Regions from separate parts of the Rhizobium sp. ZK1 genome, predicted to be linked through region 1. Evidence: predicted binding sites of a transcription regulator. Region 1 holds the regulator's gene; the other holds the start of a gene.
The links. The regulator LexA, encoded in region 1, represses DNA repair genes until DNA is damaged. The targets are predictions, from matches to a motif close to TGTTCNNNNTGTGTTCNG.
Positions count from the first base shown of each region.

Region 2: dnaE (DNA polymerase III subunit alpha) is a predicted target of LexA. The motif match lies at 8,593-8,610, and genes of this name have one in related genera.

Region 1 covers NZ_CP180586.1:1,497,992-1,514,373, reverse strand. The annotation lists gene ACK9YZ_RS07855 (GlsB/YeaQ/YmgE family stress response membrane protein) at 1-169, opposite strand, end outside; gene lpdA (dihydrolipoyl dehydrogenase) at 270-1,715, opposite strand; gene ACK9YZ_RS07845 (GNAT family N-acetyltransferase) at 1,732-2,310, opposite strand; gene ACK9YZ_RS07840 (SGNH/GDSL hydrolase family protein) at 2,313-2,954, opposite strand; gene ACK9YZ_RS07835 (pyruvate dehydrogenase complex dihydrolipoamide acetyltransferase) at 2,974-4,323, opposite strand; gene ACK9YZ_RS07830 (pyruvate dehydrogenase complex E1 component subunit beta) at 4,339-5,736, opposite strand; gene pdhA (pyruvate dehydrogenase (acetyl-transferring) E1 component subunit alpha) at 5,752-6,798, opposite strand; gene ACK9YZ_RS07820 (FtsB family cell division protein) at 6,945-7,265, opposite strand; gene eno (phosphopyruvate hydratase) at 7,410-8,684, opposite strand; gene kdsA (3-deoxy-8-phosphooctulonate synthase) at 8,825-9,670, opposite strand; gene ACK9YZ_RS07805 (VOC family protein) at 9,667-10,554, opposite strand; gene lexA (transcriptional repressor LexA) at 10,751-11,473, shown strand; gene ACK9YZ_RS07795 (ComEC/Rec2 family competence protein) at 11,454-13,877, opposite strand; gene gltA (citrate synthase) at 14,169-15,458, shown strand; gene lpxB (lipid-A-disaccharide synthase) at 15,492-16,382, opposite strand, start outside.
Region 2 covers NZ_CP180586.1:1,177,365-1,193,746, reverse strand. The annotation lists gene ACK9YZ_RS06055 (GNAT family N-acetyltransferase) at 1-1,451, opposite strand, end outside; gene ACK9YZ_RS06050 (L,D-transpeptidase family protein) at 1,605-2,855, shown strand; gene ACK9YZ_RS06045 (winged helix-turn-helix transcriptional regulator) at 2,859-3,290, opposite strand; gene ACK9YZ_RS06040 (MFS transporter) at 3,433-4,833, shown strand; gene dnaE (DNA polymerase III subunit alpha) at 4,873-8,358, opposite strand; partial or broken gene ACK9YZ_RS06030 (DUF5680 domain-containing protein) at 8,671-9,130, shown strand; gene ACK9YZ_RS06025 (ABC transporter ATP-binding protein) at 9,134-9,817, opposite strand; gene ACK9YZ_RS06020 (lipoprotein-releasing ABC transporter permease subunit) at 9,874-11,178, opposite strand; gene proS (proline--tRNA ligase) at 11,195-12,517, opposite strand; gene ACK9YZ_RS06010 (hypothetical protein) at 12,516-12,794, shown strand; gene ACK9YZ_RS06005 (DUF1467 family protein) at 13,107-13,382, opposite strand; gene mce (methylmalonyl-CoA epimerase) at 13,600-14,004, opposite strand; gene ACK9YZ_RS05995 (ribonuclease J) at 14,008-15,678, opposite strand; gene ACK9YZ_RS05990 (biotin--[acetyl-CoA-carboxylase] ligase) at 15,696-16,382, opposite strand, start outside.

The DNA.
Region 1 (16,382 bases):
CCAGCGATATACCCAGCGCATTGAACAGAAACCCGCCCACGAACGCGCCGATGATGCCGCTCAGGAGGCATCGTATCAACCCACCACCACCGACGAGCAGGCTTGCGAGGAAGCCAGCGACCAGGCCGATCAGCAGAAAGATGAGAAGCGACTGCGTGCCCATAGACATGATGATTTCCTTTCGTTTTTTCCAGCCCGGGATGGGATGGATTTTCCATCCCGGTGGTGGCGTTCCGCCACGCCGGGATAGAGGGCAGCTCAGGAAATTATCAAGCGTTCAGAACGCGGCCGTAAGCATCCAGCACGCTTTCCTTCATCGTTTCCGAAATGGTCGGATGCGGGAAGATGGTGTGCATCAGTTCTTCCTCGGTCGTCTCCAGATTCATGGCGACGACGAAGCCCTGGATGAGTTCGGTAACTTCTGCACCGACCATGTGGGCGCCAAGCAGTTCACCGGTCTTCTTGTCGAAGATCGTCTTGACGAGGCCCTGGTCCTCGCCGAGCGCGACAGCCTTGCCGTTGGCGCTGAAGGGGAAGCGGCCGACGCGGATATCGCGGCCCAGCTCCTTGGCCTTGGCTTCGGTCAGGCCAACGGAAGCGACCTGAGGGTTGCAATAGGTGCAGCCCGGGATCTTCAGCTTGTCCATCGGATGGACATTCGGAAGGCCCGCGATCTTCTCGACGCAGACGACCCCTTCATGCTCGGCCTTGTGTGCCAGAAGCGGCGGGCCGGCGACATCGCCGATCGCGTAGATGCCGGGCACGTTGGTCTTGCCGTAGCCATCGATGACGATGAAGCCGCGGTCGGTCTTCACACCGGCAGCCTCAAGGCCGATGCCCTCGACATTGGCCTGCACGCCGACAGCCGAAATCATGCGGTCAGCCGTGATTGTCTCAGTCGTGCCGTCCTTCTTCTCGATGGTGGCGGTGATCGAGTTGGCGCCCTTTTCCACCTTGGCGACCTTGGCTTCCAGATGGATCTTCATGCCCTGACGCTCGAACTGCTTCTTGGCGAGCGCAGAGATTTCCGCATCCTCGACCGGCATGACCTGGCTCAGGATTTCGACGACGGTTACGTCGACGCCCATGGTGCGGTAGAAGCTTGCGAATTCGATGCCGATCGCGCCCGAACCCATGACGAGCAGGGACTTCGGCAGCTCGTCAGCCTTCATCGCTTCGAAATAGGTCCAGATCAGCTTGCCATCCGGCTCGATGCCCGGCAGCGCGCGCGGACGGGCGCCGGTCGCAACGATGATGTGCTTGGCAGTATAGGTGCCCTCACCCAGCGCGTTCTTCGGCACCGGACCCATCGGCTCCATCGGCTTCTTCGCCGTCTTGGAAACGACGATCTCGCCGGGTTTGGTGATCTTGGCTTCGCCCCAGATGACATCGACCTTGTTCTTCTTGAACAGGAAGCCGACACCGTTGTTCATGCGATGCGCTATACCGCGCGAACGGGTGACGATCGCCTTGATGTCGGGCTTGATCGTGCCTTCCAACACCAGGCCGTAATCCTTGCCGTGCTGGGCGGTATGCAGGACGTCTGCGGAGCGCAGCAGCGCCTTGGTCGGAATGCAGCCCCAGTTGGAGCAGATGCCGGCCAAATGTTCGCGCTCGACGCAGGCGACCTTGAGGCCGAGCTGCGCGGCGCGGATGGCGGCGATATAGCCGCCGGGACCGGAACCGATGACGATGACGTCGTAGGATTGAGCCATTGCTTTCCTGCCTTTGCTACGCTCCCGCGCGGGTCATCAGAACCCATGCGTGCTTCTTGCTGTTGTCGAAGAGCGGTACGGCATTCATGCGCGCCGCCTCCGAAAATCCGTTTCTTCCGTAAAGCGACAGAGCCGCTTCGTTACTATCCGACGTGATCAGGCTGACCGGCAGCCCGTCTGCTCTTGCGAGCTGATCTTCCAGCAACCTCTTACCGATGCCGATACCGCGCATATGGCGATAGACAGCGAGACTGCCAATGAACCAATGCCCGATCACCGATCTCTGCATCGCCAGCATCGGCTCTATGGCCGGATGCCGCGCTTCGACATCGCGTATGCCTTCATCCACTTCGTAACCGATCGTCATTCCGGCGATCTCGTCATAGGCCTCGCCGATGACGGCGTTCTTCCAGCCGCCGAGCGCCTCGTCGCTCATCTTCAGCCGGCCCCGCTCCAGCGGCGTATCGCTCATGCCGCTTGCGACGTCGGCAAACCAGAGCCATGAGGCAAAGCCGTGAGAGGCAATATCTGCCAGGATCGCCAGTTCCGAAGCATCCCGGCGGGAAGCCTGTCGGAGAGCGAGAAAGGCAGTCATCGTCAGAGGCCCAGCATCATCCGCACGATGGGCTCAAGGCCGCGACCGAGCGCGCGTGTATTTTCCGCATCGAGGTGGATGCCATCGATCGGCGTGGTCTTGGCGACGGAATTGCCGTCAAAGAAGCCACAGCCGAGCTCATCGGCAAGATCACGGTAAAGGGTCGGAAGCTTTGCCGATTCCTCGATACCGCCGGGGAACGATGCCGCGAAAGGCACATTGCCCGTCGCGCAGATCGCCGGCGGCGCCACGATCAGGATTTCCGGCCCGTCGAATTCGAAGGGCCAGGCATGATTGCGGATCAGCCGCACCAGACGGGCTATGCCCTGGCATGCGGCAAAAGCCGAACCGGCAACGACCGGCTTCATGTCATTGGTTCCGAGCAGCAGGATGACGAGATCGAGCGGCGCATGCGTCTGCAAAACGGTCGGAAGAATGCGTGCGCCATTGCGATCGCAATCGGCAAGATGGTCGTCGAAGGCGGTGGTGCGGCCATTCAGGCCTTCCGCGATGATGCGAGCCTCGTTTCCGAGCGTTGCCTGAAGCACGCTCGGCCAGCGGGTCTCATAAGCATGACGACCGATCGTGTCGGCGTCATAGCCCCAGGTCAGCGAGTCACCATAGCAAAGAACGGTCTTCGTCATCTCCGCCTCCGTTCCGTGCTCAGACCAGCATGCCCATCGGGTTTTCGATGTAACCCTTGAAGGCCTGCAGCAGCTCTGCGCCGAGAGCACCGTCAACGCAGCGATGATCGGTCGAGAGCGTCACTGTCATGACCGTCGCAATCGCCATTTCGCCGTTCTTGACGATGACGCGCTGTTCGCCAGCGCCGACTGCGAGGATCGTCGCATGCGGCGGGTTGATGACGGCTGCGAAATTCTTCACGCCCATCATGCCCATGTTGGAGACGGAAGTCGTGCCGCCCTGATATTCCTCGGGCTTCAGCTTGCGGTCCTTGGCGCGCTTGCCAAGGTCGCGCATTTCATTGGAGATGACAGAGAGCGTCTTCTCTTCGGCCTTGCGGACGATCGGGGTGATCAGGCCGCCGGGGATCGAGACAGCTACACCAACATCGGCATGCTTGTGTTTGACCATGGCGTTTTCGGTCCAGGAAACGTTGGCATCCGGAACGTCGCGCAGCGCCAAAGCCATGGCCTTGATGACCATGTCGTTGACCGACAGCTTGTAGGCCGGAGCGCCGTCCTTGCGGGGAGCGGCATCGTTCAGCTGGGCACGCAGCGCCATCAGCGCATCGAGCTCGCAATCGACCGACACGTAGAAATGCGGAACGGTCTGCTTGGATTCGACGAGGCGACGGGCAATCGTCTTGCGCATGCCGTCATGCGGCACGAGTTCGTAAGAGCCCGGTTCGAAGAGCTTGAGCACGGCTTCGTCGGATGCGCCCTTCGGAGCGGCAGCGGCCGGAGCCGATGCAGCAGCCTGCGTGGCAGCAGCGGCGGCCGGAGCGGGCTTAGCGCCGCCGCCTGCAGCAGCAGCTTCGATATCGCTCTTGACGACGCGGCCATGTGGACCGGTGCCGGCAACGGCGGAAATATCGATACCGGCTTCCTTGGCCAGACGACGAGCAAGCGGTGAAGAGAAGGCACGCGCACCGCCAGAGGAGACCGCAGCGGGTGCCGGTGCAGCAGCCGGAGCCGACGGCGCCGGAGCAGATGCGGCCTCAGTCTTTGGTGCTTCAGCCGGAGCAGCAGCAGCTTTCGGTGTCGGAGCGGCAGAGCCGGCGCCGCTTGCAGCAGCGGCGACATCTTCGCCATCGGCGGCGAGAACGGCGATCAGGGCATTGACCTTCACGCCTTCGCTGCCGGCCGGAACGACGATCTTGGCGACCGTGCCCTCGTCGACGGCTTCGACTTCCATCGTCGCCTTGTCGGTTTCGATCTCGGCGATCACATCACCGGACTTGACCTTATCGCCTTCCTTGACCAGCCACTTGGCAAGATTGCCTTCTTCCATGGTCGGAGAGAGGGCGGGCATCGTGATATTGATCGGCATCGAAAGGCCCTCTCCTTATTTGTAGCAAACGGCTTTCACCGCATCGACCACTTCGCCGACATTCGGAAGCGCGAGCTTCTCGAGGTTGGCGGCGTAAGGCATCGGAACGTCCTTGCCGGCAATCGTCAGGATCGGCGCATCGAGGTAATCGAAAGCCTGCTGCATCACGCGGGTGGCGATTTCGGTGCCGACGGAGTTCTGCGGATAGCCTTCTTCGACGGTGACCAGACGGCCGGTCTTCTTCACGGATTCGATGACGGTCGGAAGATCCATCGGACGAAGGGTGCGCAGGTCGATCAGTTCGACATCGATGCCGATCTTTTCGAGCTCAGCAACCGCCTTCGTCGCATAGGTCATGCCGATGCCGAAGGAGACGACGGTGGCATCCTTGCCCGGACGGTGGATGCGGGCCTTGCCGATCGGCAGAACGAAATTATCGAGCTTCGGCACATCGAAATGCTGGCCGTAGAGAATTTCGTTTTCGAGGAAGACGACCGGGTTCGGATCGCGGATCGCGGCCTTCAGCAGCCCCTTGGCATCGGATGCCGTGTAGGGCATGACGACCTTCAGGCCGGGGATCGCGCTGTACCAGGCTGCATAATCCTGGCTGTGCTGGGCGCCGACGCGAGCAGCAGCACCGTTCGGGCCGCGGAAGACGATCGGAGCGCCCATCTGGCCACCGGACATGTAGAGCGTTTTGGCAGCCGAGTTGATGATCTGGTCGATCGCCTGCATGGCGAAGTTGAAGGTCATGAACTCGACGATCGGCTTCAGGCCGGCCATGGCGGCACCGACGCCGACGCCGGCAAAGCCGTGTTCGGTGATCGGCGTGTCGATGACGCGGCGAGCGCCGAATTCCTGCAGAAGGCCCTGGGTGACTTTGTAGGCACCCTGGTATTCGGCAACTTCCTCGCCCATGACGAAGACGCTGTCGTCAGCGCGCATTTCTTCGGCCATGGCGTCGCGCAGCGCTTCGCGCACCGTCATCGACACCATTTCGGTACCAGCCGGAATTTCCGGGTCGTTCGGCACGAAAGCCTTGGGCTCGGCCGGAACAGGGGCAGCAGCCGACCCGGTATTCGTCGGCTTCTCTTCCTGGGCAACCTGCGGGGCAGCGACCGGAGCCGGCTGAGCGGCGGCAGGAGCGGCGGAGATCGCGTCGGCCGATTCGCCTTCCTGCAGCAGGACCGCGATCTTGGCGTTTACCTTGACGTTTTCAGTGCCGGCCGGAACCAGCAGCTTGCCGATGACGCCTTCATCGACGGCTTCGACTTCCATCGTCGCCTTGTCGGTTTCGATTTCGGCAATCACGTCGCCGGACGTGACCTTGTCACCTTCGTTCTTGAGCCACTTGGACAGCGTGCCTTCTTCCATCGTCGGAGAAAGGGCGGGCATGAGGATATCGATAGGCATGGGTTCCCTCCCCGATTAGAGCAGAATGTCGGTGTAAAGCTCGGATGCATCCGGCTCCGGATCAGCCTGCGCAAAATCGGCACTGTCGGCGACGATATCGCGGACTTCCTTGTCGATCGCCTTCAGATCGTCCTCGGTCGCCCAGCCCTTTTCCATCACGCGCAGGCGAACCTGCTCGATCGGGTCCTGCTCGGAGCGCATCTTCTGCACTTCTTCCTTGGTGCGGTATTTCGCCGGGTCAGACATGGAGTGACCACGATAGCGATAGGTCAGCATTTCCAGTATGATCGGCCCCTTGCCGGAGCGGCAGTGTTCGAGCGCCTCATCGGCAGCAGCCTTGACGGCGCGAACGTCCATCCCGTCGACCTGCATGCCGGGAATGCCGAAGCCGGAACCGCGGAGCGAATAGTTCGACTGCGCCGTCGCGCGGGCTGTCGAGGTGCCCATGGCGTAACGGTTATTTTCGACGATATAGATGATCGGCAGCTTCCAGAGAGCAGCCATGTTGAAGCTCTCGTAGACCTGACCCTGGTTGGCAGCTCCATCGCCGAAATAGGCAACAGCAACCGAATTGTTGCCGCGGTACTTGTTGGCGAAGGCGAGACCGGTGCCGAGCGACACCTGCGCACCGACGATGCCGTGACCGCCGTAGAAATGCTTCTCCTTGGAGAACATGTGCATGGAGCCGCCTTTACCGCGTGAATAACCGCTGCGACGGCCGGTCAGTTCAGCCATGACGCCGCGGGCTTCCATACCGGTAGCCAGCATATGACCATGGTCGCGATAGGCCGTGATGACCTGATCGCCTTCCTTCTGCGCCATCTGCATGCCGACGACGACAGCTTCCTGGCCGATGTAAAGGTGACAGAAACCACCGATGAAGCCCATGCCGTAAAGCTGGCCCGCCTTTTCCTCGAAACGGCGGATGAGCAGCATCTCGCGATAGGCCTTCAGCTCCTCATCGCGATCGAAATCGGCGATGGGACCGCCATTCGATGCCTTGGCTGCGGATTTCGCACTGGTTTTGCGGCTGGAAACGGTCGCGGTTTTGCGCAACGCCATTCAACCCTCCCTATGGGTTTATCGGTTCTCAGGTGGCGCGTACCATAGGGAAGAAAAATGACCACAGCAATGCCATAATTGCATGGCTCATATTCGCCGGTAAATTATTGATAAAAAACAAGAAAATGCAATTAACCTAAATTCGGTTAATTGCGGTAATGATTGTAAATGACAATCTCGTCCGCGCGCGACATGTTGAGCTGATACCGCGCCTTTTCGTCGAGCATATCCCTGTCCAGCGAGCCGTCGCTGAGGAGCGCTACCTGCGCCTCTAGATGCTCGCGCTCGGCCTTAAGCACCGCCAATTCCCTCTCGCGCGCGAGACGCTGGCGCTCGAACGCCTCCGTCGCACGCAGACCATAATCGCCATGGATGCAATGATAGCCGAAATAGGAGAGAAAGGCGACCGTCATGGCCGGAATGACGAAGCGACCGGTCTTTCTCTTCTTGTGATGCTTTGTCCACATATACGCATGCTCTACGCATTACCAATCGTTTCAATTTAACGCGCAGAGATTAACCGTTCGTTGACTCTGAGCCCCTCCCAGGCAAGCGCAACAAAAAACCCGCGCCGAAGCGCGGGTTCCAAATGCCTGATTTATAAAGCCGTATTAGCCACGAATGATGGAACGACCGGCATACTCAGCCTGCGGGCCGAGACCTTCTTCGATGCGGATGAGCTGATTGTACTTGGCAAGGCGATCCGAGCGCGACAGCGAACCGGTCTTGATCTGACCGCAGTTGGTGGCAACCGCAAGATCGGCGATCGTGGAGTCTTCCGTCTCACCCGAACGGTGCGACATGACGGCGGTGTAGGCTGCCTTGTGCGCGGTATTGACGGCGTCGAGCGTTTCCGTCAGCGAGCCGATCTGGTTGACCTTGACGAGAATGGAGTTGGCGACACCCATGCGGATACCGTCGCGCAGGCGAGCCGAATTGGTGACGAAAAGGTCGTCGCCGACGAGCTGGCACTTCTTGCCGGCGAGATCGGTCAGCGTCTTCCAGCCTTCCCAGTCGTCTTCGGCCATGCCGTCTTCGATGGAGATGATCGGATACTTGGCAGCGAGTTCGGCAAGGTATTCAGCCATGGCGCCCGGCTCGAGCGTGCGGCCTTCACCTTCCATCACATACTTGCCATCCTTGAAGAATTCCGTCGAGGCGCAATCGAGGCCGAGGTAGATGTCCTCGCCCGGCTTGTAGCCGGCTTTCTCGACCGACTTCATGATGAAGTCGAGGGCTTCCGGAGCGCTCTTCAGACCCGGGGCAAAACCGCCTTCGTCGCCGACATTGGTATTGTGTCCCTGGGCGGCGAGTTCCTTACGCAGCGTATGGAAGACTTCCGAGCCCATGCGAACAGCTTCACGGATCGAATCTGCGCCAACCGGTAGGATCATGAATTCCTGGAAATCGATCGGGTTGTCGGCATGTGCGCCGCCGTTGATGATGTTCATCATCGGAACCGGCAGCAGGTTTGCGGCAGCGCCGCCAACGTAACGGTAGAGCGGCAGGCCGGAAGCCTCTGCGGCAGCCTTGGCGACGGCGAGCGAAACGCCGAGGATGGCGTTGGCGCCGAGACGCGACTTGTTCGGCGTGCCGTCGAGTTCGATCATGATCTTGTCGATCTGGATCTGGTTTTCGGCGTCGATGCCGCCGATCGCGTCAAAGATTTCCGTGTTGGCGGCCTCGACGGCCTTTTCGACACCCTTGCCGAGATAGCGCTTGCCGCCATCGCGCACTTCGACAGCTTCATGCGCGCCGGTCGAAGCACCCGAGGGAACAGCTGCACGGCCCATGCTGCCGTCTTCGAGATAGACATCGACTTCGACGGTGGGGTTACCACGGCTATCGAGAATCTCGCGGGCGATGATATCGGTAATTGCAGTCATGGTTTTTTCCTGCTCGTGGGTGGATAAATCGTTTGAAACCGTCTTAATCGAAGGTACGCAAATTACAATGGCGCTTTGCGACACCTCCGGCCTGCCTGTCTGATCGTCGCTATAACACGATCATGTCAGGCTTTTGACTGTCAGCCCTTGGCAATCGCATCAAAGGCGAGCAGCTTTTCCAGAAGCCGCGGCATATCCTTAAGATAGACCATGTTCGGGCCGTCGGAAGGGGCATTGTCCGGATCCTCATGGGTTTCGATGAAGACACCCGCAACGCCGGCGGCTACGGCAGCACGCGCCAGCGTTTCAACGAATTCGCGCTGGCCGCCGGAGGAATCGCCCTGCCCGCCCGGCTGGGCGACGGAATGCGTGGCGTCGAAGATAACAGGAGCGCCCATCGCCGCCATGATCGGCAGGGAACGCATGTCGGAGACCAGCGTGTTGTAGCCGAAGGAAACACCGCGCTCGCAAAGCAATATATTCGGATTGCCGCTGGCATTCAGCTTGCCGAGGACATTCTTCATGTCCCAGGGCGCGAGGAACTGGCCTTTCTTGACGTTGACGACGCGGCCGGTCTTGGCGGCGGCAACGAGAAGATCCGTCTGGCGGCAGAGGAAGGCCGGGATCTGCAGCACGTCGACGGTTTCAGCGACAATGGCGCATTGTTCTGCCGTATGAACATCCGTCAGGACAGGAAAGCCGAATTCTTTCTTGAGGTCGTCGAAAACCTCCATCGCCTTTTCGAGGCCGATACCGCGCTTGGCGGAAATCGAGGTGCGGTTTGCCTTGTCATAGGAGGTCTTGTAGACGAGGCCGATACCGAGCTTGTCGCACAGCTCCTTCAGCGTGCCGCCGACCATGAAGGCATGCTCGCGGCTTTCCATCTGGCACGGACCAGCGATGAGCGAAAGCTTGGCAGAATTGGAAAACAGAACCTGGCCAGCGCCCTCGCCGATCCGGACCTCTGCATTGGTATTGGAGCTCATGGTGTTTCCTCGAAGGCGAAGAGCGTGCCCTGACCGGGCGCGGGCTTCACAAGAATACGGTTGGCCTTGCGTGTATAGGTCACCCCGTTAGCAGCCAAATGCGCTTCTGTCACGGCCAGATCAGCAACCGCAAAGAGGATCGCCCGGCCGCGCAGGCCGCGATCGCTATCCGGCGTCGCCAGATCGAAATAGGCCTCCAGCCCCTCTGGGGTCATCAGGCTGATCTTTGCGTTTCCGGTCGGCACCTCCAGCCCGAAACTCGTGACATCCGCAGAAGCGGCTTTTGCCGCCGCGCGAACGAACTCGCCGAAAGCTGTCGGCTCGGGCGCCGCGAGCGCGATCTCGGCAATGCCTGTCACGCCATTGGCATGGATCTCCAGCGCGCTGCGGTCGGCCGGAAGCGGGTTGATGCGCTCGACAGCGAAGAGAAAAAAATCCGGTGCCCGGAGGTCACCAGCGAAAGCGAGCCGGAAGCCGGCAACACTTTCTGCACCGTCAGGCATTTTCACGGAACGTTCGAACTGCAGCACAGAACCTGCACTGATGCCACTCTTCACGAATCGAGCGTGTTCGTGCTTCGCATCCGCTGTCACAAAGGCGATGGCGGACAGTCCCTCGCTGCCGCAGCGGAAACGGAAAGCCTGATTGCGGGCAGTGAACACATTGCCCTCACGCGCCGTCTCCTCGCTCTCCTCCACACTCGCGACACCCAATGGCTCAAGGTAGGTTTTATCGGTAAAGAAAACACAGGCATTTTCAGTGCCGAAGGGATGGCGGGCATCGGGCGCGACGGTGAAACCGAGCTTGCCCAGCCTTTCGCGGGCAAGCTCGATATCGGTAACCGGCAAAACGAGATGATCGATCGGAAGCATATCCTGGGTCATCAGCTACTCTCCAGCATCACCAGGATGATGTGCTTCAGCAGGCGCTACGAAGCAAGGCCGGGCAGGCTTTCCGCAGATAAAAATAAAATTCTCAGCAGAATGAACAGAAGTTTTACGAAAATTTAGCCACTTGCGGAACACATATGGAACATATAGTGTCCGTTCTGGATTTGTTTCAAGACTGGGGTTAGACGCCATGCTCACGCGCAAACAACAGGAACTCCTTCTTTTCATTCACGAAAGGATGAAGGAGTCAGGCGTTCCGCCGTCTTTCGATGAGATGAAGGATGCGCTGGATCTGGCCTCGAAATCCGGTATTCACCGGCTGATCACGGCGCTCGAGGAACGCGGCTTCATTCGCCGGCTTCCGAACCGGGCACGCGCGCTCGAAGTCATCAAGTTGCCGGAAGCCTACAGCCCAAGCCTGCAGCCTCGGCGCGGCTTTTCGCCGAGCGTCATCGAGGGCAGCCTCGGAAAGCCTCAGCCGTTGGCTCCCGCTCCGGCAAAGCCTGCACCTGCTGCCGACAACGGCAATTCGATTTCTGTGCCGGTCATGGGGCGCATCGCCGCCGGCGTGCCGATCTCGGCAATCCAGAACAATACGCACGACATCAATGTTCCCGCCGACATGCTGGGCTCGGGTGAGCATTATGCGCTCGAGGTTCGTGGCGACTCGATGATCGAAGCCGGCATCTTCGATGGCGACACGGTCATCATCCGCAACGGCAGCACCGCCAATCCCGGTGATATTGTCGTGGCACTCGTCGACGAGGAGGAAGCGACGCTCAAGCGTTTTCGCCGCAAGGGTGCATCGATTGCACTCGAAGCAGCAAACCCCGCTTATGAGACGCGCATCTTCCCGCCGGATCGCGTCAAGGTCCAGGGCAAGCTCGTCGGCCTCATTCGCCGCTATCACTGACCGGTGACGTACTGGCGTCTGCGAAACTGTCGCTGCGCCAGTCATAGGCACGGTGGCGCATCCAGGGCCGTCGCAACGTGTCGAATGCAGTTGTGATCTCAGTTCCCTTATCGGTAAAACGAAGTTCGACGGAGCCTGTTCTGCGTAGTGTCTCGCCAGTAAAGAGCAATGCGCCGGAGCGACAATGGTCAAACGGCAAACGGACAGGGGTAACGACGATATCGGCCGTATCGCAGGCCGGCCCGAGATAGGCTGCATTGTCGATGATCGTCAGTTTCTTTCCATTCCCGAGCAAGGTAGTGCACCAGGCGCCCTTCTGGCAGGAGAAGCGCGATGGCGAGCTTGCTGCGGCATGTCTCATTGCTGCTCTGGCTTCGTCCTGCTGATCCCGTGACAGCTGCAGCCGTTTGCCTTCAGGCGCAGCGGGGACATTGACAGCCTGGAGCATGAACGGCTTTCGATGCTCTTCCATGGCAAGCGCCCGCTGCCATTGTTCGAAGATGAAGGCAGGAGGCTTTTCGCGATTCGAAGCTATCGCCTCTCCATCGACAACAGCAACCAGGCCGCCATCTTCGGCGATGGTGATGTCGGGCATCGCCTCGACCGGAAGCAACGCGACGGCAAGCGTGGAAACCGCAACGATTGCTGTTCCGGCGTGCCGCAGTCTGGTTCTGAGCAAGGTTAGCAGCAGAAACCCGAAGACGGCTGTCGGGAAGTACCAGCCGGGCAAACGGCCCACATCGATATTGCCGCCCCAGCTCGATACCGTCTTTGCGATTTTTATCACCAGATCGAGCCCGAAGCCTGCGACCTGCCACATCGGGCCATCGAGGCCAAAAGGCATCAGCAGCATCGCCAGCATCCCGGCAGGCATGACGATGAAGGAAATGACAGGCATGGCCGCGAGATTTGCCGGCAGGCCGTAGGCAGTCAGCCGGTGAAAATGCTCGATCGAAAACAGCGCGGTCGAGAAACCGCCGATGAGCGACGTCAGGAAAATGCCGCCGAAGAAGCTGCCAATCATGAGGACAGGTTTGAGGATCGGCAGCTTGGCAAAGGCATTCTCCCGCATCGGACGCACTTTCCAGAGGTCGTAACCGGCGACCAGGGCAAGCGTTGCGGCAAAGGACATCTGGAAACTCGGCCCCAGCACCTCCGATGGCGAGACTGCGAGGATTAGGAGCGCGGACAGCGCCACGTTTCTAAGGCTGATCGACGGCCGGTCAAAGAAGACGGCAACCAGCATGATCGCCATCATGATGAAAGCGCGTTCGGCGGAGACGGCAAAACCCGAGATCAGATAATAAGCCGTCACCGCAGCGAGCGCGCCGGCCGCCGCGATTTTCTTGGTCGGCCATGCCTGGGCAATGGCGGGAAAAAGACTGAGGATGACCCGCAGGCCGACAAAGAAGATGCCGGCGGAGAGCGCCATATTGAGACCGGAGATCGCGATGATGTGGGCAAGGCCGGATTGCCGTAGCGCCTCGGTCGTTTCATCCGAGATCGCCCGTCTCTCATCGGTGACAAGTGAAGCAGCAAAGGCGCCGGTATCACCCGGCAGGACGGAGCGGATTCGATCGCCGATGCCGCTCCTGAGCCGATAGAGCCATTCCAGGGTCGCCTCACCGAACGAGCCCGCCTGCTGCGGCTGCGACGCAGCCTTTTTCGGCGCACCATAGAAAAAGCCGTTGGCACCAATGCCATCGAAATAGGCGCTGAAAGCAAAATCGTTGAGGTGGGGAAGTGCCGGTCCCGCCGGAGGCGTGAGACGTGCCCTGCCCTCGATGACGTCACCAAGCTCAAAGGGCTGCGTGGCGCCCCGGACCAGGACGGAAATGCGCTTGGGTGGACGCTTGATCTCAGGAGCATCCGTTCCGGTAACAGCAAGAATATAGCGCCAGCGCCCTCTTCCATCGCCTTCGCGACGCTCGATGCGGCCGGTCACCGTTGTCGTTACGGCGGAATCCAGGATCAAGGTCCGCGCCCGCCATGTTTCGACCTGTGCCGAAAGCATTCCACCGGCAAAGAGAAGCAGAGCAAGCAGCGTCGCCCGCAATTGCGTCCGGCCATATCCGCAGAGCGCAACGGCAAGGAGGAGGACAAACAGGCAGAGACCAAGCGAGACGACCGGAAAATCCGAAACTGCCAGAAACCAGGTCGCGGCACCCGCACCGAGAAAGACCGGCGAGAAGAGAATGAGGCGACCGTGGCCAGCCTCTTCCCCGGCCATGCGAATAGACGATTCGGCGTGTTGTTTCGCAATGCCAATCAGCCGCCGCTGCAGCGGAACAGCAGCTTGCGTCCTTACCGGTTGCGTCACAATGGCGCGCGGTGCGACATCGGCAAAATCCATCTTGGCATCAACGGATTGCGCCTGCCGTTCTCTTGTCTCGAACCCCGTCATAATCGCTTGGACCCGCCCCCCGGATATCGGCAGAATGCAACCTGTGTTCAAAACGCGCAAACAATAATCGATTGAAATACGAGGAAAATTCACGCGAACGAAAAATCCAGTCAAATCATGGTGTTCTGATATGCATGGGGCTCATCGCTGCACTGCCTAAAAGATGATGCCGCGATGCACAAAATGGCATCACGGTAACTTGGCATTAGCTTCGCGATCATATAGCTATCGCTTAGGACGCTTAACTCTTATGGCGCTTTTGCGGCGCCACCGCCACTCCGGAGGATCAGCATGACGGATCAAAGCGCAACAATCAAAATCGGTGACAAATCAGTCGACCTCGCCGTCCGAAAAGGCACGGTCGGACCTGACGTCATCGATATCGGTGCACTTTATAAAAATACGGCCTCCTTCACCTACGATCCCGGGTTTACGTCGACCGCATCCTGTGAATCGAAGATCACTTATATCGACGGCGACGAAGGTGTTCTGCTGCATCGCGGTTACCCGATCGAGCAGCTTGCCGAGCACGGCGACTTCCTGGAAGTCTGCTACCTGCTGCTCTACGGCGAACTGCCGACCGCCGCTCAGAAGAAAGACTTCGACTATCGCGTCACGCACCACACGATGGTGCACGAGCAGATGAGCCGCTTCTTCACCGGCTTCCGACGCGACGCCCACCCGATGGCCGTCATGTGCGGCTGCGTCGGCGCGCTTTCGGCCTTCTATCACGACTCCACCGACATCACCGATCCGCACCAGCGCATGGTCGCCAGCCTGCGCATGATCGCCAAGATGCCGACGCTCGCTGCCATGGCCTACAAGTACCATATCGGCCAGCCCTTCGTTTACCCGAAGAACGACCTCGATTACGCGTCGAATTTCCTGCGCATGTGCTTTGCCGTTCCCTGCGAAGAATATGTGGTCAACCCGGTGCTTTCGCGCGCCATGGACCGCATCTTCATTCTGCATGCCGATCACGAGCAGAACGCCTCGACCTCGACGGTCCGCCTCGCCGGTTCTTCCGGCGCGAACCCGTTCGCCTGCATCGCAGCCGGCATCGCCTGCCTCTGGGGTCCCGCTCACGGTGGCGCCAACGAAGCAGCCCTCAACATGCTGACGGAGATCGGCACGGTTGACCGTATTCCCGAATATATCGCCCGCGCCAAGGACAAGAACGACCCGTTCCGCCTGATGGGCTTCGGTCATCGCGTCTACAAGAACTACGATCCGCGTGCCAAGATCATGCAGAAGACGACGCATGAAGTTCTCGGCGAACTCGGCATCAAGGACGATCCGCTTCTCGAAGTCGCGATGGAACTGGAGCGTATCGCTCTGACCGACTCCTATTTCATCGAGAAGAAGCTCTATCCGAACATCGACTTCTATTCAGGCATCACTCTGAAGGCTCTGGGCTTCCCCACCACGATGTTCACCGTGCTCTTCGCTCTCGCCCGTACCGTCGGCTGGATCGCACAATGGAACGAAATGATCGAAGATCCGGAACAGCGCATCGGCCGTCCGCGCCAGCTCTATATTGGCGAGCCGAAGCGCGATTACGTGCCGGTTTCCAAGCGCTAAGCGCTGACTTCGAGACAAGAAAAGAAAACCCGGTCAGGAATGACCGGGTTTTTTGTTGGCGAGAACATCGAGCAATATCTTCGCCGCGTGCTCCCCCGGGGGACTTTCCGTCTGCATACGCTGCCAGATCAGCTCGTAACCTTCCTTCATCGCCTTGAGCTGATAGGTGTCGGCCGACAACCTTTCCATCCAGCGTGCGAGGCTTGCACCACGAACGATGTCGTTCAGATATTCCGGTACGACCGCATAGTCTGCGATCAGATTGGGCAGAGCGCCAGTCCAGGTCTTGATGCCTGATGTCAGCATGCGCATGATCCAATCGACCTTGTAAGCGGAAACGACGGGGACATTGGCGAGCGCCAGTTCCAGGATTACGGTCCCGGACGCCGCCATGGCGGCATCGGCTTCGGCGAAGGCCTTCCATTTCGCTTCGGCGCCCACAACGATTTCCGGCTTCACCGCCCATCCCGCCGTCACTTCCCGCACAAACGCTTCCCTGTGCGCCACGGTCGGCAGGATGAAGCGCATCGGTCCATTGCGGGCGACGAGATCATTGGCGGCGGCCTCGAAATAAGGCAGGAGCTTCTTGATCTCGGAGGAACGCGAGCCGGGAAGAAGCAGGATCGCACCGGCGCCGGGTTGCCGGCCAGCGCGCAGACGCCTGGTCTCCAGAAGCGCCGCGTCGGCAACCAGACGATGGCCCACATAGGTGGTAGCCGGCCCGTTGAGACGCTGCATCACCGCCGGTTCGAAAGGAAGTACAGCCAGCACATGGTCGACATAGGCGAGCATGCGCTGGGCACGATATTCCTTCCAGGCCCAGACACTGGGACAGACATAATTGACGACAGGCAGATCAGGCAGCGCTGTGCGCACACGCTTGGCGACACGGTGGGTGAAATCCGGGCTGTCAATGATTAGCAG
Region 2 (16,382 bases), 320 kb from region 1:
TCGATCGCCTTGTCGACACAGTCCTTGGCCTCGCCGAGATCGCCTTTCTGTAGCAGCAGCAGCGCCAGGTGCTGCAGAGCATCGAAATGCCCAGGCACGATCGCGATCACATCGCGGTAGCCCGCTTCCGCCGCGACGAGATCGCCGGCCCGGTGCCGTTCGGCAGCCGCGCTGAAATGGGCAGCGGGATCGCTCACCAGCCTCGGCCGCTGCGTTGCTTCTATTTTCGCCAGCAGTGAGGTTGCGGGCGCATGTGCATCGTCGGCGACAAGAATCTGCCGGCAGCAGAGTTCTGCCGACTCCGGGTTTCCACTTCTGAAAAAATGCACCGCCTGATGCATGGCGATATCCAGCGAGCGCGGGTCGAGGCGATCGCCAATATTGCGGCCGGAGAGCGTGGAGACCTGCAGCTTCTCAACGATATGGTGTTCGGAGCCAAAAAAATCCTTGTAGCCGTAATTACCCGTGCCGAGGTCATAGGTTCGGTAGCCATTCTCGATGCCCCAACGCATATTGTAACAATGGAGCATGAAGCCGGGGCTGATCGAGCGGCGGAAAGTCAGGTCGCGGCTTCCGAGGAAGCACATCATCGATTTGCGATGGGGATCCAGGAAGCTGATGAAGGTGCAGACCGGCCTGTCCTGATGCCAGAGGATCGGCATGAAGACCGAACCGTCCTCTATGCAGGCCGGCAGCATGTGACGGCTGTTGTCGAGGATGAACTTGCCGTAGCGCGGCTGACGCTCACCCCATTGGACGTTCCACATCTGGTAGAAGATTTCGAGATCGCGCTCCATTGTCTCTGGTGTCACATGAGTGATGCGCAGCTCATTTTCCGGCGCGACGAGATCGCGCAGCGCCTTTCGCGCATTGCGCCGCGTCTTGGCACCGATGCGCTCATCCAGGAAGGTTTCGAAGACCTCGCCGAGCGGGACGTAGACATAGACGTCATGGTCGATGTTTTCGCCATCAGCCGTGATATGCGGCCGGCGCGGGACCTTCCTCCTTGAGAATTCCGAGGCAGAAAAGCCCGCCAGAAACGCCTTCATTCTCGCCTCAGACATATAGACATCATCAAGATCGAGATGTTTCCAGTTGAAGCTCTGCAGGCAATCGGCGAAAACGCCGAGCACCGCCTCCGCGTCCTCAGGATGCGTCAGAAGGCCGTTATAGCCGGCATAGGGCGTGCCGCCGAGGCGCACGATATTGCCAAGGCCCTGGCCTTCCTCGAAATCGACGTGGAGCTGAATGGGAAGGAAAGCTACATAGCGGTCATCCGCCTGCCGCCGCTTGGCGGCAAGAACGAACCATAATGACCGCCGCTGCAGCCATTGCGCCATCCAGTGCCAGGAAAGGAAATAGTGCCCTTCCGGGTCGGCGGCGTATACCTCGTTCCAGTTATCCTTCAGGGCATGCAGATCATCGAACGCAGAAACAATATCGACATGCATTTCCAAGTCTCCCCCAAGACTTCCCTTGTTTTAGATTTGCATAAAATTGAATACCCCACAATCTCGTGATCGAAACGCGATGGCGTATTCAAGCCTTCGTTAAACTTCGCATGCTTAACTCGCGTGGTTTTTGTGCATGTGGTGTATTGCGTCATGTCTGTGCGTGTAGGTGTCCTTATCGGGTTGCTGTCGGCGACCGCCCTTGTCGATCCCGCTTTTGCAGCCGATGCGCGCACGCTGCAGATATTCGTTTCCAAGGACAGGCAGTCGCTGACCGTCTATGACGGCGCGGAGGTCGTGGCGACCTCCAGGATCTCGAGCGGCAAGGACGGGCATACGACGCCGAGCGGCATCTTCTCCGTCATCGAGAAGCAGAGGTACCACGAATCCAACATCTATTCGAACGCGCCGATGCCCTTCATGCAGCGGCTTACATGGTCCGGGATCGCGCTGCATGAGTCCAATTCCGTGCCGCGTTACCCGGCCTCGCATGGCTGCGTGCGCATGCCCGACGCCTTTGCGAAATCGCTCTACAAGATGACCGAGATGGGCGTACCCGTCATCATCACAGACAATGAGCTGACGCCCGAGCCGATCGACCATCCAACACTGTTCCATCCCGACCGGCCCGAGCCGTCACCGCTGCTTTCCGACGTCGAGCTTCGCCCTGCCATCGGCGATGCGAAGACGCAGGTGCAGGTCGCCATGAACGAGACGACGGCTGCCCTGCCGATGCCGATGATCCAACTGCAGGCGCCCTCTGCGGATACCACGCCGATCAGTATGCTGATTACGCGCCGGACGCTGCGTGAAAACGTTATCGACATCCAGACCCTCCTGAACAAACTCGGCTTTGCTGCCGGCGAGCCTGACGGGCTGGCCGGTCCTGCGACCGTTCAGGCCATCAATGCCTTCAAGGCGTTGCGACCAACCGAATTTGCCCGTGACAAGGGCTTGGTCACAGATACTCTCCTGAGGGAAGTTTACGCTGCGGCAGGCAAGGGCGAACCGCCGAATGGCGTCATCATGGTGCGGCAGGATTTCAAGCCGCTCTTCGAGGCGCCGATCACCATTGCCGATCCGGGACTTGCGCTTGGTACACACTTCTTCTCGCTGCATGCAGTGGATGAGGCGGCCGGTACGGCCGATTGGCTGGGCGTTACGCTGGAAAACAATCTCTCTCGCGAAACGGTGAAGCGGCTCGGTATCGCCAATCAGGAAAGCTCCATCATCAGCGGCCGTCCTATCGCGAGAGCGCTCAGCCGCATCTCGATGTCAGAAGAGACCCGTCACCGGATCGACGCACTGATTTCGCCCGGCTCGACACTCACAATCACAGATACCGGCCTCGGTTCGGAAACCGGCGAGGGCACGGAATTCATCACAATCACGCGCGAGAGCTGAGACCTACCAGAGCTTCTCACTGGCGCGTTCGTCGTAACTTCGGCGGGCGGAGATGATTTTCGCCTGGTTCGTCTCGGTCCAGACGACGAGCGCCTTGATGGTCTCATGCAGCGTACAGCCGAGTTCCGTCAGAGCGTAATCGACCCTTGGCGGCACCACTGGATAGACTGTCCGCTCGATCAGCCCGTCGCGCTCGAGCTGGCGCAAGGTCGTCGTCAGCATGCGCTGGCTGATGCCATCGATGCTCTTGCGCAATTCGGTAAAGCGCAGAGTGCGCTTTTCAAGCAATGCGATAACCAGCAGCGACCATTTGTCGGCGATGCGATCTAAAATCTGACGCACTTCGCATTCCTCCCGCGCATCCCACTGGAGGATGTCGTAATCGCGCTCGGTGCTGCAGCAGTCACTCGGTGAGTTTGAAGTGCCTTCTTCCATGGGTTCGAACCATGCCCTATGTCTCTCTTGGTTACAATAGGGAACTGAGGATCAATATGTAACCATTCTCGCTCGTCCCTGCTTCACGGACAAGGAAATCATGATGTCTACAAGTCCTCCACTTACGGCGGAGAGCGGAAGAATGAGCCGCAGTGCTGCCGGCATGCTCGTCGTTCTCTGCGGCGCGATCTTCCTCGAAGGCGTCGATGCGGCCATGCTCAATATCGCCCTACCCTCGATTCGAGCCGAACTTGGTCTTTCCACCACCACGCTGAGCGGCGTTGTTTCGGCCTATGTGCTTGCCTATGCCGGCCTGATGCTGCTCGGCGGGCGCGTCGCCGACATGTATGGCAAGCGCAAGGTCTTCCTGATGGCGCTGACCGTGTTCCTGCTCTTCTCCGGCCTCGGCGGCTTTGCGACCGAAGGCTGGATGCTGCTGACGGCACGCTTCGTGACGGGAGCAGCGGCCGCCTTCATGACGCCGGCCGGCCTTGCTCTCATCAATGGAAGCTTTCCCGAAGGACCACAGCGCAACAGGGCCGTGCTGATTTATGCCGGCACGGCATCGGCCGGATTCTCGCTAGGGCTCGTCATCGGCGGGCTATTGTCGGCCGTCGGTTGGCGATGGGTGTTCTTCGCTCCGGTCATCTTCTCTGCCATCCTGCTTCTTGTCGGCATGAAGCTGATCGTGGAGAAGAAGGAAGAAGTCGCCGCCCCGCGCCAGAAATTCGACATCGCCGGCGCGGTGACGCTGACTGGCGCCATGTTGCTTGCCGCCTATACACTGACTCGGCTGGAACACGCGACCAACGACCTGAATTGGACGATTGCGGCAGCCGGCGCAAGCGCGCTGCTCTGGCTCGCTTTCATCCTCATCGAACGCAATTCGCGTGCGCCGCTCATCCGTCTCGGGATTTTCCGGTCGTCGACGCTGGTGCAATCGAACCTCGGAGCGATGCTCTTCACCGGCGCCTTCTTCGGCTTCCAGTTCATCGTCTCACTCTATCTGCAGGAACTGTTGGGCTGGTCCTCGTTCGAAACCAGCCTTGCCCTGATCGTCATCGGCATGGACGCCATTCTAGCTCCATTGCTGACGCCTCTGCTCGTCGAGCGTTTCGGCAATGGACGCGTGGTGCTTGGCGGCTTTGCACTCGCTGTTGCGGGCTACGCGCTCTTTCTCGGCATGGGGCTCGACTGGACCTATGCGGCCATGCTGCCATCGACGATCCTTCTCGGCCTTGCCTTCTCCCTCGGCTATGGCCCACTGACGATCATCGCGACTGAAGGTATTGCCGAAAACGAACAGGGCCTGGCGAGCGGGCTCGTGAACACCTCGTTCCAGTTCGGCGCAGCACTCGGCCTCTCGGCCGTCAGTGCTGTCGGCACACTTTCTCTCGGCGATGGTGACGGTCCGTCCGAGCGGCTGGAGGCTCTGCGGACCGCTTTGCTGGTGCCGGTCGCAGCCACGCTGATCGGCATGGCCCTCATGGGCTTCGGCAGAGGCCGCTGTGCCGATGCATCCTGCCGATTGCAGGCCGGCTGAAAGCAAAGGCAACCGGCGCAGTGCCGGTCGCTTTCCCGTTCAGACGAGTTCGACGTCGACGACGCCAGGGGCAGCCCGCAAGGCCGCGGCGATCTCCGGCGTGATGCGATACTTGTCCTGCAACACCACCTCGACCTCACGCTTGCCCTCTTCCTTGATGACGATGAAGGAGACGAGGCCGTCGCCCTTGGCGTTCAGATGTGCTGCGACAGCGCGCAGCGGGCCGGAGTCGCGGACATAGACGCGCAGCGCCTTCTGCATCTGCAACGACTTTTCTTCCAGCGACTGGATGGTCTGCAGCCGCAGGCTGACACCTTCCGGCCGTTCCTCGCCGATCGCGGTGATGACGAAGGACTTTCCGGGCTCCAATATGTCACGATACTGGTTCAGCATTTCGGAGAAGAGCACGGCTTCGAACTGGCCGGAGGAATCCGAAAAGACGATGATACCCATCTTGTTGCCAGTACGCGTCTTGCGCTCCTGCTTGGAAATCACCGTACCCGCCAGTCGCCCGTTCGCAGCGCCCTGCTTCACCGCCGTCGAGAAGTCCGCGAAGGTCTGGACGCGCATCTTCTGGAGGATGTTGTTGTAGCTGTCGAGCGGGTGAGCGGTCAGGTAGAAGCCCAGCACCTGGAATTCCTTGAGCAGCCGCTCCGAGGCAAGCCAGGGCGAGAATGGCGGCAGGGCGATCTTTTCCGGACCTGAGGACAGCGCACCGCCGAAGATATCCGACTGGCCGCTCAGCTTGTTTTCCTGGGCGCGCTGTGCATAGCCGAGCACGCGGTCGAGACCAGCCGAAAGCTGGGCGCGATCCAGGTTGAAGCAATCAAAGGCGCCGGCATAGATCAGGCTTTCCAGCACGCGGCGGTTTACCTGGCGTGGATCGATGCGCAGGCAGAAATCCTCGATGCTGGCGAAGGGCTTATCGCCGCGCATTTCGACGATGTGATCGACGGCGGATTCACCGACCCCCTTGAGAGCCGCAAGTGCGTAGTAGATACGGTTGTCACCGGTCTCGAACTGACGGAAGGAGGTCTGGACGGAGGGCGCGATGACCTCGATACCAAGGCGCTTGGCATCCTGACGGAAGTCGTTGACCTTTTCGGTGTTCGACATATCGAGCGTCATCGACGCTGCCAGGAACTCGACCGGATAATGCGCCTTCATATAGGCCGTCTGATAGGAGACGATGGCGTAGGCGGCAGCATGCGACTTGTTGAAGCCATAGTTTGCGAACTTTGCCAAGAGTTCGAAGATGTTGTCGGCCTGCGGCTTCGACACGCCGTTCTTGACTGCACCGTCGACGAAGCGTTCGCGCTGCTGGTCCATTTCGGCCTTGATCTTCTTACCCATGGCGCGGCGCAGAAGATCGGCTTCGCCGAGCGAATAGCCCGACAGGACCTGGGCGATCTGCATCACCTGTTCCTGGTAAACGATAACGCCCTGCGTTTCCTTGAGAAGATGGTCGATCGTTGGGTGGATCGATTCCAGCTCTTCGTCACCGTGCTTGCGGGCATTATAGGTCGGAATATTCTCCATCGGGCCGGGACGGTAGAGCGCCACGAGCGCGATGATGTCTTCGATGCAGTCCGGCTTCATGCCGATCAGCGCCTTGCGCATGCCCGCACTTTCAACCTGGAACACGCCAACCGTCTCGCCGCGCGAGAGCATCTCATAGGTCTTCTTGTCGTCGAGCGGGATCTTGGCGAGGTCGACCTCGATGCCGCGCTTCCTGCAGAAGTCGACGGCGACCTTGAGCACCGTCAGCGTCTTCAGGCCAAGGAAGTCGAACTTCACCAGGCCCGCCTGCTCCACCCACTTCATGTTGAACTGGGTGACCGGCATGTCGGAGCGCGGATCGCGATACATCGGCACGAGCTTCGACAGCGGGCGGTCGCCGATCACGATCCCGGCGGCGTGGGTCGAGGCGTGGCGATAGAGGCCTTCGATCTTCTGGGCGATATCCAAGAGCCGCGCGACGACCGGCTCTTTGGCCGCCTCTTCCTGCAGCTTCGGCTCTTCCTCGATCGCCTTGGACAGAGGCGTCGGGTTTGCTGGGTTGTTCGGCACGAGTTTGCAGATCTTGTCGACCTGGCCATAGGGCATTTCCAGCACGCGGCCGACGTCGCGCAATGCGGCGCGCGCCTGCAGCGAACCGAAAGTGATAATCTGCGCCACCTGCTCGCGGCCGTATTTCTTCTGCACGTAACGGATCACCTCTTCACGGCGATCCTGGCAGAAGTCGATGTCGAAATCCGGCATCGAGACGCGCTCCGGATTGAGGAAGCGTTCGAAAAGCAGCGAGAAGCGCAGCGGATCCACGTCGGTAATCGTCAGTGCGTAGGCGACCAATGAGCCCGCACCCGAGCCGCGGCCCGGGCCGACCGGGATGTCATGCTGCTTGGCCCATTTGATGAAGTCCGCAACGATCAGGAAGTAGCCGGGGAACTTCATGCGCTCGATAACGCTGAGCTCGAATTCCAGCCGCTCGCGATAATCCTTCTCCTCGTAGCCGGCCGACATGCCGAGCGTGGCCAGACGCATGTCGAGCCCCTCCTCCGCCTGCCGGCGAAGTTCTAGCGACTCTGCGCGCTCGGCCTCTTCGGGATCGTCTGTCGCGCCGGTGAAGCGCGGCAGGATCGGCTTGCGGGTCTTCAGAACGAAGGAGCAGCGCCGGGCGATCTCAACGGTATTATCAAGCGCCTCAGGCAGGTCGGCGAAGAGCTTTTCCATCTCCGCGCGGCTTTTCAGATAGTGATCCGGGGAGAGACGGAAACGGCTGTCGTCGGACACGATGGCGTTATGGGCGACCGCCATCAGCGCATCGTGGGCGTCATAATCGTCGCGCGTCGGGAAGAAGGCTTCATTGGTCGCGACCAGCGGCAGGTCGTGCTTATAGGCAAGGCCGACAATTTTCTGTTCGTGCCGCTTGTCATAAGCGCCGTGCCGCTGCAGTTCGACATAGAGCCGATCCCCGAAGATGCGCTTCAGCGTCAGCAGCCGGGTCTCCGCCGCAGCGGCGTGGCCGTCCTTGAGCGGCATGTCGATCGGCCCGGTCGAGGCACCCGTCAGCGCTATCAGGCCCTCCGTGCCGATCTCATCAAGCCACGAGGCGCGGACATGAATTGTCGAGTTGCCCTCGCCACCGAGATAGGCGCGGCTGACGAGATCGACCAGCCGTTCGTAGCCTGCATCGGTGGCGGACAGAAGCACGATGGAAGGCAGCTTGACCAGCGCCTGCTGGCCTCCCCGCTTCTCGGTTTCGAGACCGTCTTCCATATCGATCGACACCTGGCAGCCGATGATCGGCTGCAGCCCGTCATCCATCGCTTTCTGGGAGAACTCCAGTGCAACGAAAAGATTGTTGGTATCAGTGATGGCAATCGCCGGCTGGCTGTCGCCCGCTGCCTTGTAGAGGATCTTTTTGAGAGGCAATGCGCCTTCGAGCAGCGAATAGGCAGAGTGAACCCTCAGATGAACGAAGCCCGGCTTGCCGCCGATCGCACCCTGTTCCGCATCCGCCATAACATGCCCTTCCAACTGCCTCATTGAAGAATGCGCATTGTCGGCATTGAAGGCGATTCTGTCCAGAAAAAGTCCCGCCGCGGGATCGCATGGCTGCCATGCGATCCCCTGAATTCTTACATTGCCATGACGATCAACGAGAAGCTGGCAATGAACATTGCGATGGAGGTGAATGCTGCGATATCACGGATCATGTCAGTCATCTGGCTCTCCTTTGCTCTTATGTTTTTACTTTGTTCCATATATGTTCTATTGTCAACAGGGTTACCCCCCACTTCCGCGGGACATGGTTAACATCGGAGCAGAGGGACTATGGACGTTTTGGAACTCAATAGCTTCATTGTCGAAGCCAAATCGCAGACATATGTCGCCGGCGCGAAGTCGCAGCCATCCTACCGGATCGGTGCCCACGACATCGGTTATAAGGGCGGCATCTGGCGCTATCTCGACAGCTATTTCGGCGGCACGGATTTTGCCGGTCAGGAAGTTGTGTGGCTGGAGGAAAAGCCGGTCTGGGCGATGAACTATTTCGGGCGGATCATCGAGCCCGGGATCATCGACGGGACTGTCGCAGGCACCATCATTAGCGCGGCGCTGTCACAGCTCTACAAGCAGGGGCGCTTCATCGGCGGCATGATCTTCGATCATTCGCTGGGGCGCTATGTCGATACGAGAAGGCGACTGCACACATTTTCGCGGTCACGAATTCATTCTCGTGGATGGCCAAAAGGCCTATGAGCTCGACTATCGCGGCGGGCTGATTATTCCCTGATAATCAGAAATCCACGACCTTGCCGTCGGAGATCGTTACGCGCCGGTCCATGCGCCGGGCAAGCTCGTGGTTGTGGGTGGCGATCAGCGCGGCAAGGCCGGACTGGCGCACCAGGGCCTCCAGAGCGTCGAAGACATAGCTGGCGGTCTCCGGGTCGAGATTGCCGGTCGGCTCGTCGGCCAAAAGCAGTCTAGGCGCATTGGCGACGGCGCGGGCAATCGCCACACGCTGCTGCTCGCCGCCGGAAAGCTCGCCCGGGCGATGCGTACCGCGGTGGCCGATGCGCATATAATCCAGAAGCATCTTTGCCCGCTCGCTCGCTTCCTTCCATGAGAGGCCGGCGATGAGCTGCGGCATCATGATGTTCTCCTGCGCCGAGAATTCCGGCAGCAGGTGATGGAACTGATAAACAAAGCCGATCTCACCGCGACGGATGGCCGTGCGCTTGTCATCGGAAAGGCCGTTACAGGGGCGACCGTTGACCGATACCTCGCCGCCGTCAGGATGCTCCAGCAGCCCTGCGATATGCAGCAGCGTCGACTTGCCGGTGCCTGACGGCGCCACCAGCGCCACCATTTCACCACTCGACAGGGTGAAATCGGCGCCCTTGAGGATAGTCAGCAGCGTTTCGCCCTGGCCATAGTGGCGCTCGACGCCCGAAAGCTTGAGAACGACATTGCGTTTCATGAATGCGGCATTCCTTGGATTTGGCCTTGGATCATGCATGACCTTGGATCTCGGCCTTATTCGTAACGAAGGGCCTGGACGGGGTCGAGGCGGGAGGCGCGCCAGGCCGGGAAGATCGTCGCGATGAAGGAAAGCGTCAGCGCCATGGCGACGACGGAAATCGTCTCGCTCACATCCATTTCCGCCGGAAGCTGACTGAGGAAGTAGAGCTGCGGATCGAAAAGCACCGTGCCAGAGACCCATGAGAAGAACTGGCGGATGGACTCGATGTTGATGCAGACGAACACGCCGAGCAGCACGCCGGCGATCGTGCCGACAATGCCGATCGCAGCCCCCGTCATGAAGAAGATGCGCATGATGGCGCCGGAGCTTGCGCCCATTGTGCGCAGAATGGCGATGTCGCTTCCCTTGTCTTTCACCAGCATGATGAGGCCGGAGATGATGTTGAGTGCGGCGACGAGCACGATCAGCGTCAGGATCATGAACATCACGTTGCGCTCGACCTGCAGGGCGGAGAAGAAGGTCTGGTTGCGCTGGCGCCAGTCGGTGATGGCAATCTGCCGGCCGGCGGCCTGCTCGACCTTGGGTCTCAGATCGTCGATGTCGTCAGGGTTGTCGACGAAGAGCTCGATCGACTGCACCAGCCCGTCGGCATTGAAATAGAGCTGCGATTCCTCGAGCGGCATGTAGATGATCGAGGCATCGTATTCCGACATGCCAATCTCGAAGAGGCCGGAAATCTTGTAGGATTTGATGCGCGGGTTGACGCCCATCGGCGTCACATCACCTTCCGGTGATGTCAGCGTAATCAGGTCGCCCGCCCTGAGTCCCAGCTGATCGGCCATGCGGCTTCCAACCAGAACGCCGTCGCCCGCGGCAAAACCCACCATATCACCGGACTTGATGTTATCGGAGACCGTCTTGAGCTTGGTCAGGTCCTCGGCCCGTGTGCCGCGCACGAGCGCGCCGGTGCTGCCGCCCGTCTGCGAAGAGGCCAGCACCTGACCTTCCACCAATGGCAGCGCCATCTTGATACCGGGCACCGCCTCGAATTTCTTCACGAGATCGGCATAGTCGGTGAACGGACCATCGACCGGCTGGATGATCATGTGGCCGTTGATGCCAAGGATGCGGGAGACGAGTTCCGTCCGGAACCCGTTCATGACAGCCATGACGATGATGAGCGTCGCAACGCCCAGCATGATGCCGACGAAGGAGAAGCCGGCGATGACCGAGATGAACGCCTCCTTGCGGCGGGCGCGCAGATAGCGCCACGCCACCAGGCGTTCGAATGTGGAGAATGGCTTGCCAGCCGGACCCAAGCCGGATTTGGAACTCCGGTCCACTGCTGCCTCTGCCATTTCGCCTCCGTCTTTCTTAAGCCACGAACCTGTTGATCGCCGCCTCGATGGTCATCGTTTCGCGGGCACCGGTCTTGCGGTCCTTCACTTCCACTTCGCCGTTCGCGACCGCGCGCGGACCGGCAATGATCTGGTACGGTACGCCGATCAGATCGGCAGTCGCAAACTTGGTACCCGCGCGGTCGTCCGTGTCGTCATAGAGCACGTCCTTGCCCGCCTTGGTCAGCGCCGCGTAGATCAGCTCGCAGGTGCCGTCGCAGGCCTCGTCGCCGGCCTTCATGTTGATGACCACGACATCGAAGGGTGCGACCGACTCCGGCCAGATGATTCCGTTCTCATCATGCGATGCTTCGATGATGGCGGGAACAAGGCGCGTCGGGCCGATACCGTAGGAACCCATGTGAACGAAGTGTTCCTTGCCATCGGGACCTTGCACCTTCGCGCCCATCGGCTCGGAATACTTCGTACCGAAGTAGAAAATATGGCCGACCTCGATGCCGCGCGCAGAAAGACGCTCGCCTTCCGGAATGGCGTTGAAGGCCGCCTCGTCGTGCATTTCCGAGGTCGCGGCATAAAGCGACGTCCATTTGTCGAAAATCCCCTTCAGGCCCTCGACACTGTCGAAATCCGTGTTTTCCGCGGGGATATCGAAATTGACGAAATCCTTGTGGCAGAAAACCTCGGACTCGCCCGTATCGGCAAGGATAATGAATTCGTGGCTGAGATTGCCGCCAATCGGTCCGGTATCGGCGCGCATCGGAATGGCGCGCAGGCCGAGACGATCGAAGGTGCGCAGATAGGCGGTGAACATCTTGTTATAGGAATGCTCTGCCCCTTCGCGCGTCAAATCGAAGGAATAGGCGTCCTTCATCATGAATTCGCGCGAGCGCATGGTGCCGAAACGCGGACGGATCTCGTCACGGAATTTCAGCTGAATGTGATAGAGATTGAGCGGCAGGTCCTTGTAGGACTTGACCGAAGAACGGAAGATATCCGTGATCATTTCTTCGTTGGTCGGGCCGTAGAGCATCGGACGGTCCTGGCGGTCCTTGATGCGCAGCATCTCCTTGCCGTAGGCGTCATAGCGGCCGCTCTCCTGCCAGAGTTCGGCCGACTGTAGCGTCGGCATCGAAAGCTCGATGGCGCCCGCCCGGTTCTGCTCTTCGCGGATGATATTGTTGACCTTGTCCAGCACCTTCTTGCCCAGCGGCAGCCAGGAATAGATGCCCTGCGACTGCTGGCGGATCATGCCGGCGCGCAGCATCAGCCGGTGGGAGACGATTTCCGCCTCCTTGGGATTTTCCTTGAGGATGGGTATGAAGAAGCGGGACAGACGCATGGCGGATTCCGGTACAGTTGAGACGCCGCTTACCCAAGCGGAATCGACGGTCTTTGATAAAGATGGGAGCGTTCATAACCGCTTCGCGACAGGAAAGAAACCCGCGACCGACGCGAGCACCCTCCCGCAGACGCATGTTAGCGCCCATAAATTCAGCAGGCGCGAAAAAGCGCGTATTTATAAGGACTTGAAGGCAAATCTTGTCAACAGAAAAATTTTGCGTGAGTGTAGCAAAAATGCAAAAAAAGCTGATGACAAAGCACAATCTTTGGGCTAGTTTTAGCTCACAAAACAGGCAAGAAGGTTAAATTCTTGCCGAATTCGCGGTCAAGTCTTGGGAGGATCAGATCTTAGGCGCGCTTGTCGCTGCCCCGGTAACGGTTAAGGATCACGCGATACTTAAAACAAGGCTTTTAGCCTTGTTTTTTTTTGCTTTTTCGGCTCCCGACTGCCCCGAAAATCGAGCCATCCTACGTTAGGTGAGCCCGCTTTCCGTTACGCAAGCTCTTTGCCTCACTTGCGTGACGTGCATATGACAGTTTTTCGCGGTTGCGTTTACATTTGCTCAAAGTTTGAGCAAAAGACATCCCTAATAGAAGCTGGGCCCTATTTGTGGAAGTGCGCCGAAGCCGAAACCGAAATAAGTCGAGCAGACGTACCAGATGCCGTAAATGGCGCCGGAGACGAGTGTCGTCAGAGAGAAGACGAAAAGCGGACGAAAGCGCGTCGGCGCGCTTGGAACCGTGCCAAGCACGATGTCATTGTCCTCCGCCTGCGTGCGCAGGCCGATCGGCAGGACAGCAAAAAGCGTGATCCACCAGATGATGAAGTAGACCGCGAATCCCTGGAGGAAGGCCTGAAACATGTTGGTTCCCGTCGATATGCGCCTTACAGCTTCAGGTTTTCCGAAAATCGGAATCGATTTTCGGAAAACCTGAAGCGTTAATTCAAAGAGGTAGAGCGTCCCTGATGCGCCCGAATGGATGCACGGCGCTCTAGCACTTCGTTGTGCGTGCTTATAAGCGGGAATGCTGGCCAATTCAAAGGCTGTGGATAATTTGGGTCACTCTGCCGCAGCGCGGTCAGACCTGCTCCAGCTCAATGAGCGTCCCGAAGAAATCCTTCGGATGAAGGAAAAGCACCGGCTTGCCATGAGCACCGATCTTTGGCTCGCCGTTGCCAAGCACTCTCGCCCCTGACGCCGTAAGCCGGTCTCGGGCGGTGAGGATATCCTCGACCTCGTAGCAGATGTGGTGCATGCCACCCGCGGGGTTCTTCTCGAGGAAGGCTGCAATCGGCGAGGCGTTACCGAGCGGCTCCAGCAACTCCACCTTGGTATTCGGCAGCTCTACGAAGACGACCGTGACACCATGCTCCGGCAGCGCCTGCGGCTCGGAAACCACGGCGCCCAGCGTGTCACGATAGCTTGCGGTCGCAGCAGCAAGATCGGGCACGGCGATGGCGATATGGTTCACCCGGCCGAGCATCGTTCAGACCCTGGTGATGAAAACGGTGACGACGGGCTTCTTGCCCCAGATGTGATTGGCGGCAGCGCGCACGGCACGGCGCACAGCCTCCTGTACCATGTCGATATCCTTCCGGCGGGCGCGTGGAATGCTCTCAAACGCACCGATCGCGGCGTCGAACAACGCATCTTCCATATCCTCGCCCTCGTCATCATAGGCCGGCAAGCCGATCGCGACGAGATCGGGCTCCCCGATGATGTCGTAACGGCCGTCGAGCACGATGCTCACGGCGACATGGCCGACATAGGCAAGCTTCTTGCGCTCGCCGATACCCATCTCATCAAAGTCACCGATCAGCGACCCATCCTTGTAGATTCGGCCATGCGGCGCTTCGTCGATCACCTCGGCCGGCCCCGGCGCGAGCCGCAGCACGTCGCCGTTGCGCACACGCGGGACTGTCGCGATACCGGATTGTTCGGCGAGCTCCTTGTGGGCCGTCAGATGCGTCGCCTCGCCATGCACGGGCACGACGATCTTCGGCCGTGTCCATTCGTACATCTTCTGCAGCTCGTTGCGGCGCGGATGGCCAGAGACATGCACCAGCGCCTCTGTATCAGTGATGATGTGAACGCCCTGCTCCACAAGGCCGTTCTTGATGTCCTGGATTGCCTTCTCGTTACCGGGGATGGCACGCGAGGAGAAGACGACGATATCGCCGGCGGTGAACGCCACGTTGCGCATCTCGTCACGGGAAAGCTTGGCAAGGGCAGCGCGCGGCTCGCCCTGGCTGCCCGTGAGGATGACCACGACCTTGTCGCGCGGAATGAAACCGTAATCCTCCTCGGAGATGAACGGCTTTATGCCCTCCATCAGTCCGATGTCCTGAGCGACATTGCACACACGCTTCAGCGAGCTTCCAAGCAGCAGTACCTCACGGCCCGCCGCCTCGGCGGCTTCCGCGACGGTGCGGATACGGCCGACATTCGAGGAGAAGGTGGTGATAGCCACGCGTCCCTCGGCATCTTCGATAATCTTGCGCAGGCTCTCCGAGACATCCTTCTCCGAGGGCGAAACGCCATCGCGCAGCGCATTGGTGGAGTCGCAGAGCAGTGCCAGCACGCCTTCATCGCCAAGCTGGCGGAAACGCATCTCGTCGGTCAGCGGTCCAAGCGATGGCTCGTGATCGATCTTCCAGTCACCGGTGTGGATGACATTGCCGAGCGGCGTGCGGATCATCAGCGACATCGGTTCGGGGATGGAGTGATTGACGGCAACACCTTCGATGCTGAAGGGACCGACATTGATCGTATCGCCCGCCTTGAAGATCGTCACCGGCACTTCGCCGATCGCATCCTTCTCGAAATTGCGCTTGGCTTCCAGCAGGCCGGCGGTGAAGGGCGAGGCGTAGACTGGAACATTCAGGCCCGGCCAGAGGTCGGCGAGCGCGCCGTAGTGATCCTCATGAGCGTGGGTGATGATGATCGCCTTGAGGTTCTTGCGCTCATTGGCGAGGAAGCGGATATCCGGCAGGACGAGATCGACACCCGGTAGATCCGGCCCCGGAAAGGTAACGCCGCAATCCACCATGATCCACTGGCGATGATCCGCCGGGCCGTAGCCGTACAGCGCGAGATTCATGCCGATCTCGCCGACGCCGCCCAGGGGCAGGAATACCAGTTCGTCCTGTTTCGCCATAATGTCTATTTTTTCCACTATCCAAAGAATACATCGCCGGCCGCAATCGGCATCATCCTGCCTGTGCCGGTATCGAGCATCAACAGGCCATTATCATCTATCCCGGCGAAATATCCGGAAATCGACCGGTCGGGCAGATTCACGGTTATCTTTTCGCCGATACCACAGGCGACGGCACGCCACCGCGCCGTGACCTCGGCAATACCCTGTCCTTCATTCCAGATATCCAGCACGTCGGCCATCGAGGCAAAGAGATGGGCGAAGAGCTCTTCGGGCGAAGCTGCACTTCCCTGATCGCGCAGGCAGGTGACGGGATAGATAGGATTGTCGGGCATGACCGACACATTGATGCCGATGCCGATCACGACAGCGTGACGACCATCCGCCAGCCGTTCACCTTCCACGAGGATACCGCAGGTCTTCTTGCGTCCGATCAGGATATCGTTCGGCCACTTCACCTCCAGCGGCTCGGCGCCGGGCGGCAGCACGCTGCGGACCGCCTGATGCACGGCGACGGCGATTGCCAGCGGCAGGGAGGCAAGGCGCTCCATCGGCGCCGGATCGATCAGAAGAAGGGAAGCGTATAGATTGCCGCGTTCCGAAACCCAGGGACGGCCCCGACGGCCCCGGCCGCCGGTCTGTCGTTCGGCGGTCACCCAGAGCAGGCCGCCGTCCCCTGCCCGAGCCCGGGCAAGGCATTCCGT